2 regions of the Rhizobium sp. AN80A genome follow, and region 1 is predicted to be linked to the other one. Evidence: riboswitches for the same ligand, from Rfam matches in the RefSeq annotation. Region 1 holds a riboswitch; the other holds the start of a gene.
What was found. Region 1 has a riboswitch for manganese ahead of P3R82_RS14825 (manganese efflux pump). Riboswitches for the same ligand answer to the same signal wherever they lie in the genome.

Region 1 (4,415 bases):
GTGGGATCGGATCCTCGGCGAGGAAGCCAAGATCACCACCATTGGCCCTTGAAGACGCGTCCTGGGAGGAGGTTTTTGCCTCGTCTTCAAAGGACTTTGTCCCTTCTTGATCTCGTGTCTTGCCGACCGGCATCCGGTTTTGTCCGAGCGTCACCGGTGGCGGTGGCGAAGGTTGCCGGCGCAACGATCAGCGGGATTGAAGCGGTTGCAACAGCAACACGTCCCGCCGCTTCATTTTGATTCCTCCCGATGGGCAAATCGCACGGACCGTACGACCTCAAGGAGCTTGAGCTTCAAGTCCTTTTGGAACTGGCCCGAGCGGCCCGTGCATCAAACAATGTTGATTTTTGCCTGATCGGAAAGATCGCTAGTTTGCTATTCATGAATGCAGAGGCGAAAAATGTTGCTTAAGGCCGCTTTGGTTGCCGTCATCGTCGGAGCGGCGATCGCCGTGATGTATCTCGCGTTCTCCGTGACGTGCAACTACATCGGACATAACACCGAGGAAGCGCTCTGGAGCGGTTGGGCGATGGCAATTCTCACCATCGCGGTTGCCACGGAAGCATTCCTTCGCGTCTGGAAATAAAGAATGTGGTCAGGTGCCCGTCAGGAAGCCTGAGGCATACGCTCTCCATCGACTAGAGATATGGAGATGCAGGATGCTGACGATCGGCGACCTATCACGGAGAACAGGCGTTAAGATTCCGACCATTCGGTACTACGAGCAGATGGGGCTTCTGTCTCACGCGGAGCGGTCCGAGGGAAACCAGCGGCGTTACACGAAGCAGGAGCGCGAACGGCTGTCGTTCATCAGGCATGCGCGCGAACTTGGCATGACGATCGAAGCGATCCGCGACCTGATCGAGATGAGCCAGCATCCCGATATGCCCTGTTCGGAGATCGACCGGATCGCCGCAAGTCAGCTCGCCACGGTGAGGCACAAGATCGAACGCTTGAGAAAGCTCGAGGCCGAACTCGATCGCATCGCCACCCACCGACATGAGGGCTCCATCCGCGATTGCTACGTCATCCAGGCGCTCGCCAACCTGAACCTTCCGGAAGAGGGTGTCAGCGAGCAGTAAGGAGCGGCATCAGGAATAGCCGCGCTTCATAAAAAATCGGCCGCCCCTTGTCCCAACAAGGGGCGGCCGACGGCAGTGTATCACTGGATTGCCGCGATGCCGCATGCCGGAACGGGGTGCCGCGGAGCGGGCTGGATATGCATGAGAGCGCCGGATGCAGTGGCAAAAGCGTCAGCGGCTTTAATTCCAGAGGGAACTAACGCTGGTTCTGCAGGTTTGAGGATGGTCGTCCCGCAAACATGGAGAACGGAAATGATCGCTGCAAATGAAATCAAAGATCATATGGAAGTCAGGTCGGCGGATGGTCAGCATGTCGGAACCGTCGATCACCTCGATGGCAGTGACCGTATCAAGCTGACGAAATCCGACTCGTCCGATGGACAGCATCACCACCTCATCCCGCTGGAATGGGTCGATCACGTCGATGCGCATGTTCACCTGTCGATGAACGCGGCAGATGTGCGGTCCAAATGGACGCATCTTCCGAACTAAGTCGTGAGGCCCGCGGTCGTGCTGAACCGCGGACCTCCTTCTGCGTTGGCTCCGTCACTTGGGGAGTAGCCTGAGGGAGACGGAGCTTCACGCTAGAAAATGTCGGTCAGTCGAAGATTCTCGACAGGAACGATCTGCCACCGTGGCCGCCGCGCTGTCCGTGACTGTTGTGGCCGCCATGGCTTGAATAGCCTCCATGGCCGCCGTGACCACCCTGGTAGTTGCCCTGGTGGTTTCCTTGATAGTTATCCTGATAGTCGCTTCCGGCTGCAGCCTGCGGCGCGGCGCTCCGCTCGATGATCTTGTCGAGCTCGCCACGGTCCAGCCAAACTCCCCGGCAGGTCGGGCAGTAATCGATCTCGATTCCTTGCCGATCCGTCATCAGAAGGCCGACGCCGCACCGAGGGCAGGACATTCCGTTTGTCTGTTGATCACCCATTGAAGACTCCAATCGTCATTGATGACAGCAATGTAGGATCTCAACTAGCTTGAGCTTCAATGGTGAGGCGTTGAAATATCCGTGATCGGGCGAAGGTCGACCAAATCGGACTCATCCGCTATTGCAAGTCATTCTCAATAATGCGATGTTGCCTTCATGGTAGCTGGCCTGATGCTAGCTGAAAGGTGTTGGCGAGAATGATTTCGGTTGGTCAACTGTCGACGAGGATGAAGGTTCGTAGCCTTCGGCACGAGACGTCGCGCGGTAAGGGCGACGGCGGCAAGCTTGTTGTCTTCGCATGGCCTAGCGCCGCGACGGTAAGCGTTCTCTGTCGTTTGGCGATCCTGGCCATTCTGGTTCTGGGTTTTATCACCGGCCGCGTGGTCATCTCCTGACCTTTGAGCATGCTCCATTGAGAACGCTTCGCAGACGCATTCGAGCTGGCGGTGTTGCAGTTGCAACTCATTGTTATTACGGAAAATTCCCGGAATAAATTTGCCGCGAAGGTTGACTCGATCAACCTGCTCGATTATCTCCAGCGCATCGGGGAGTAGTCACCGCCACCCAGCGGAAGCGCGTCAACATACTCGTGCAGCAGCACGTGGCGCGTTTGGCCGGATTTAACCGGCTCGACAAGACCGTGGCGACGCCAGCTCGGATCGGACAGAGCTTGGGACGCCCGGCCTGTACGTCCGCGAGGAATTTTCATGTCATACTGGGCAATCATCCTGCTCGCCTTCAGCATGTCGATGGACGCGTTTGCCGTGTCCGTCGGACGGGGCGCCGCTCTTGGCCGCCCGCGCGTTAGTGAGGCGCTGCGAACTGGCATCGTGTTCGGCGTCGTCGAGGCGATCACGCCGCTGATCGGTTGGGCGGCGGGCTTTGCCGCGGCATCCTACATTTCGGCCGTCGATCATTGGATCGCCTTCGCACTGCTCGGCTTCGTCGGCCTGAACATGCTGTACGCCGCCGCAAGGGGAGGCGAGGATGATGCGGCCGGGGTCAAGAGCTCTTCCTTCCTGATCCTCGTGGCAACCGCCATCGGCACGAGCCTCGACGCGATGGCGGTCGGTGTATCGCTCGCATTCATGCAGGTGAACATCCTCGTCGTTGCGATCGCAATCGGTGCGGCGACGTTCCTGCTCTCTTCGAGTGGAATGCTGGTCGGGCGCCTGATCGGCGCGCGTTTCGGGCGCATCGCTGAGGGCGTGGCCGGCCTGGTCTTGATCGGGTTTGGCGTCTCGATCCTTTTCGAGCATCTGACGGCGGTCTGATCGACGCTCCGGTGGCCGTCGGCCTGGTGATCCAGCGCTGTCCTTGACGATATCCAGATTGGAGCGTGCACAAGGTTGCGCTGAACCGCATCGGAATAACCGAAGCGACGATGGCGTTCAGAGGCGCCGATCTGCATATTTTATGGGATGAAGCGCGAGATCCGCGAAGAAAAGTGGTCGGAGTGGAGAGATTCGAACTCCCGACCCTCTGGTCCCAAACCAGATGCGCTACCAGACTGCGCTACACTCCGTGCCGACGAGGAGCGCAATACACGGTTCGATCATGCGCCGCAATAACTAAAATGGCCTTTTCACAAGGATGGGCGCCTGCCGGTTCATTCAGCAAGGTCTCGGTTGCCGCGTCACGCAGGCGCCTTGGTCGCACGACGCAAGGCCCGGCCTGTTTGCTGGCTGCCTGATGGCACCGGGCAAGGTGTTCGGGCCGTGTCGAAGCTGTGGACCGTTGGCATGCAGCGGGCGTGGCTTTTCGCTTGAAAAGGGAGGGATTCGTCGCTAAGCAAAATTCATCTATCCGTGCGATCGTGCATGAAGATGCCCCGCAAGGGGCCAGTCCATTGATTGCGAAAGCCATAATTCGGAGGCGTGCAGCTATGTCTGCCAAGATCTATCGTCCAGCAAAGACCGCCATGCAGTCCGGCAAGGCCAAGACTCACCTGTGGGTGCTGGAGTTCGATCAGGAAACGCCGCGCACGATCGACCCGATCATGGGCTACACCTCGTCGTCGGACATGCGCCAGCAGGTGAAGCTCAATTTCGAAACGCAGGAACTGGCCGAAGCCTATGCCAAGCGCAACGGCATCGAGTACCGGGTGATCGCGCCGAAAGATCCGCAGCGTCAGACGGTGGCGTATCCGGATAATTTCCGCTATACGCGCACGCAGCCCTGGACGCACTGATCGGTATAGATCGTTTCCAGAGCCCCATGCCTTCGATGCGCCGGCGGCGCATCGGCAGTGTGGCCCCTTAGCTCAGCTGGATAGAGCACCTGCCTTCTAAGCAGGTGGTCGCAGGTTCGAGATCCTGCAGGGGTCGCCAATCATTTCAATGGCTTAGGGCGGATTTTGAGGTGGTTTCGTTTGCTGCTTACAAGCGGCCGTCTCATCCGTT
Region 2 (4,415 bases), on a different contig from region 1:
CCTTGCTTCTCGGCGTGGTGATCGGACTGATCAACGGCTTCATGGTGCTGAAGACATCCGTTCCCTCGCTGATCGTCACGCTGGGCACGCTCTTCGCCGTCGCGGGACTGACGCTCAGCCTGTCCGTTCTCATAACCGGCACAACCAGCGTTGCCGTCGCACCGCCACCGTTCGTGAAATCCATTCTCGGTGATTTCATTGGCGGCATGTTCCAGGTCACCATCTTCTGGTGGCTGGGTATCGCCGCGGTCTTTGCCTTCATCCTGCATTACTCGCCGGTGGGCAACTGGATCTTCGCCCTGGGGGGAGACAAGGTGAGTGCTCGCAACGCCGGCATCCCCACCGAACGGATCACGATCCTTCTTTTCGTAACGTCCAGCGTCTCCGCCTCGTTCGTGGGGCTGAGCCAGGCAATCCTGTTCAATTCCGCACAGGTGTCGTCCGGAAGCTCTTTCATCTTCAATTCGATCATCAGTGTCGTTGTCGGCGGGGTTCTGCTTACCGGCGGGTATGGATCGATCATCGGCATCGTCATGGGCACGGTAACGTTCGCGATCGTCAACCAGGGGATCTATTTCACATCGTTCGATGCGAACCTTGCGAGCCTGATCATCGGCGTCCTTATGCTCATCGCCGTGCTGCTGAACAACACGTTCCGCAAGATGGCCCTGTCCTACAGCAGCAAGAAGAAGTGAGGATGAGACATGTCGACTCCAATCATCAAGCTATCGAACATCAGCAAATCTTTCGGCCCGATCGACGTTCTCCACAACATCTCGCTTGAGGTGAACGCCGGAGAGGTTCTCTGCCTGCTGGGAGACAACGGCGCGGGAAAATCGACCCTGATCAAGGTGCTGTCCGGCGTCCACAAGCCGAATGCCGGCACTCTGGAGATGGACGGCAAGCCGATCTCCTTCGACAATCCTCGTGACGCAAGCAATCAGGGGATCGCTACGGTACATCAGTTTGGAGGGACCTTTCCACTGATGAGCATTGGTCGGTCCTTCTTTGTTGGCGTCGAACCGACAAAGCGGTTTGGGCCTTTCAGGATCTACGACCGCAAAACCGCAAACGAAACCGCGGTCAGGGCCGTGCGCGAGTTTGGAATTACCAGGATCGATGACGGTGATAGGCTGATCGGCGGTCTTTCCGGCGGCGAGCGCCAGTCCCTGGCGATCGCCAGGGCGGTGCATTTCGGAGCGCGCCTGCTTGTTCTCGACGAGCCGACAGCGGCCCTCGGCGTCAAGGAGGCCGCGCATGTGCTGCGCATTGTGCTCGAAGCCCGCAAGCGGGGTCTCGGCGTGATTTTCATCACCCACAATGTCGTGCATGCCCTGACCGTTGGAGACCACTTCGCGGTTCTCATTCGAGGTGCCAAGGCCGCGGACTTCCGCCGAGGCGAAAAGACCCGCGAGGAGATCACCGACCTCATGGCCGGCGGCGAGGCCATGGCGGAGCTTGAGGCCGAGATCGCCGCGCACACCAAGATTGCCTGACAGCCAGCTTGCGATTGATTGTTGGCCCGATGATGCGCATCGGGCCAGAATCGGACGCGGCTCGATTGTTCCTGCGTCTCACGGCGGGAGACGATTGCTGCCGTAAGTTTTCCGATCCAGCTCGCGGCCCACGAATGCCGGAATGGAATAACCTTTGTCACCGACGTCAACGGTCATATGCGGGCACCGATCAAAAACGCCTCCAGCATGATGCCGTCTGGGCCAAATTTCTGCGACTGCTTCGCACCTGCAGATCCAGCTGCAACTGCAGTTGCAAATCATTGTTAAGTAATGATATTTTCGAATGTCGCGAGTGATTTCCGGTTGACAGCCGGGGGGCGACACCCTAGGTCATCGCGCATCGGGGAGTAGCTACCGCTTACCCAGCGGGAACGTGTCAACATGCTCGTGCGCAATGCACGTGGCACGTTCAGCCGAAAACGTCGGCTCGGCAAGACCGTGGCGAAGTCTGCCACCTGGACAGGGCAGTCGACGCCCGGCTTCTATCGTCCGCGAGGTTTCAAGATGTCATTTGTTGCAATTGTCGTGCTGGCATTCAGCATGTCGATGGACGCGTTTGCGGTTTCCGTAGGGCGTGGCGCTGCTCTTGGGCGGACAAGCGTTAGAGACGCCGTTTGGACTGGCGTCGTCTTCGGCGTGGTGGAAGCAATCACGCCAATGATCGGCTGGGTCGCCGGCGTGGCGGCGGCGAGTTATGTCTCTGCCGTTGATCACTGGATCGCATTCGGCCTATTGGCGGCTGTCGGAACCAATATGGTGTATTCGGCGAGCAAGGGCGGTCCTGAGGAAGAGACCAAGCCCGGAATGTCCTTCGTTGTTCTCGTCGCTACCGCGATCGGAACCAGCCTTGACGCCATGGCGGTCGGTGTGTCGCTTGCATTTCTTCAGGTCAATATCCTGGTCATCGCTGCCGCGATTGGAGCGGCCACGTTCCTTCTCTCGTCCGGCGGCATGCTTATCGGACGTCTGATCGGCGAGCGTTTCGGGCGAATTGCGGAGGGAGTGGCCGGCGTTGCGCTTATCGCATTGGGCAGCTCGATCCTATACGAGCACATTTTTGCAGCGTGAGATCCGGAAGGTATCTCGCAACAGTTGAGGAACGCCAACCCAGGTGCACGACAATGGACCCTGACAGTCGAAGTATTAGCCCGATAGTTTGAGGCCTTTCGGAGTCCAGTCTCCGGGGCCGATATCCCCCAGGAGACTTCAATGCTACGTAGTTTTTTCCGCGATGCCGAACGCGTCGCAATGCACGACGATGTCGAAACTTTCGATGCCGGCGCCCAATATATTTGGTTCGACTTACTCAGCCCGATCCCGACGGAAACAAAATACGTGGAGGACAAGTTCTCGATCGCTATCCCGACGCGGGACGAGATGGAAGATATCGAACTTTCCGCCCGGCTCTATCAGGAGGACGGGGCACAATTCATGACGATGACCATGCTTGCCGGTTTGGAAGGTGACGAGCCTATTCGCACGCCGGTGACTTTCATCCTCAAGGAAAATTGTCTCATCACCGTGCGCTACGCTGACACGTTGCCGTTCCGCCAATCCACATCAAGATTGCTAAAGGGCCCGGCCGCCATCAGCCTTGCAGGAGAGATGGCGATGCTAGGTATCCTTGAAGCCGTTATCGATCGAACTGCCGATGTGCTCGAAAGAATCGGACGGGAGATCGATACAATTTCTCGCGAAGTGTTCCGCAGCAAGACCTCCAATGCCACCAAGAAAACGCGAAATCTACAATCCGTGATCGAGCAGATTGGCCAGAAGGGCGACTTTCTGACCGCTGTGAGCGAGGGTCTCGTGAGTATTTCAAGATTGGTGGCTTATCACGCTGCGGTTGAGCAGCCGGGACGCAAGATGTCCAAGGAAACGCGTCAGGTCATCAAGCTTCTTCAGCGAGACGGCGCATCCCTTGGGGACCATGCCGCCTTTTTGTCGAGCAAGATCAATTTTCTGCTCGACGCGACGCTTGGACTTATCAACCTCGAGCAAAACCAGATCATCAAGATCTTCTCGGTGGCCGCCGTTGTTTTCCTGCCGCCTACCCTTGTCGCGTCCATGTACGGAATGAATTTCGAAGTCATGCCTGAACTTCGCTGGGAATATGGCTACCCCTTTGCCATTGCCATGATGATTGTATCGGCCGCGATGCCATTTCTGTACTTCAAACGGCGCGGCTGGCTCTGAACTGCTGGTCTCTTGCCACCGGTTTCGCATCGTTCCAGATGGCCGATACACGATCGGCCGTCGTGGAGCGCGCCGTTCGCGAGGAAGAGCAGCTTGGTTCTTGCGAATTGCAAAGGACTGACCGGCGATATCATTCCACTATCGCCATCAGTGCTCGAACTTCACGCCTGCGTATGTTGCGTGATAGGCAAGCGACGTGTTCCACATAGAGTTCATTGAGTTCAACGACCGGCACTCTCGTCACGTCCTTATCATCACGGGTAACCGCAAGCTCGAACATGAATCCTATACCGACGCCCTGCAGCACGGCCTCGTAAACGGCTTCGCGTTCTCCTAGCCGCAGTGCCGGCTCGATCTCCAGTTCCGAAGCCTTCATCGCCTTCTGCAGCGCGTTTTGCGTCAAGGAATGCTCGGTACGGAAAATCAGCGGCTGATCTGTCAGTTCATGCATTGATACCGGCTTGTTGCGTCGGGCAAGAGAATGGCTGCTTGGAATAAGTGCGACCGCCCGCTGCTCCATATAGGGGATGCGGATCAAAGCCTCATCCTCGGGAACTCCGGTCAGGATGATGGCATCGCAGCGCTGCTCGTAAAGCGCCGTCGTTACCTGATGCCAGTTGCCGAAACTGGCGTTGATCCGCACGCCCGGATATCGACGACGGTACTCCGAAATCAGCGCCATCGCGGGGTTGGGGGCACCGC

Region 2: another riboswitch for manganese. It lies ahead of P3R82_RS05200 (manganese efflux pump MntP family protein); the one in region 1 lies ahead of P3R82_RS14825 (manganese efflux pump).

Annotation. Positions count from the first base shown of each region.
Region 1 is NZ_JASJPX010000003.1:663,342-667,756, forward strand. It holds gene P3R82_RS14800 (peptidylprolyl isomerase) at 1-133, opposite strand, end outside; gene P3R82_RS14805 (hypothetical protein) at 401-586, shown strand; gene P3R82_RS14810 (helix-turn-helix domain-containing protein) at 660-1,082, shown strand; gene P3R82_RS14815 (DUF2171 domain-containing protein) at 1,335-1,574, shown strand; gene P3R82_RS14820 (zf-TFIIB domain-containing protein) at 1,681-2,013, opposite strand; yybP-ykoY riboswitch at 2,547-2,643, shown strand; gene P3R82_RS14825 (manganese efflux pump) at 2,721-3,287, shown strand; tRNA gene P3R82_RS14830 (tRNA-Pro) at 3,462-3,538, opposite strand; gene P3R82_RS14835 (ETC complex I subunit) at 3,899-4,204, shown strand; tRNA gene P3R82_RS14840 (tRNA-Arg) at 4,266-4,343, shown strand.
Region 2 is NZ_JASJPX010000001.1:1,149,940-1,154,354, reverse strand. It holds gene P3R82_RS05210 (ABC transporter permease) at 1-695, shown strand, start outside; gene P3R82_RS05205 (ATP-binding cassette domain-containing protein) at 705-1,496, shown strand; yybP-ykoY riboswitch at 1,848-2,017, shown strand; gene P3R82_RS05200 (manganese efflux pump MntP family protein) at 2,022-2,585, shown strand; gene corA (magnesium/cobalt transporter CorA) at 2,766-3,713, shown strand; gene P3R82_RS05190 (LysR substrate-binding domain-containing protein) at 3,844-4,415, opposite strand, start outside.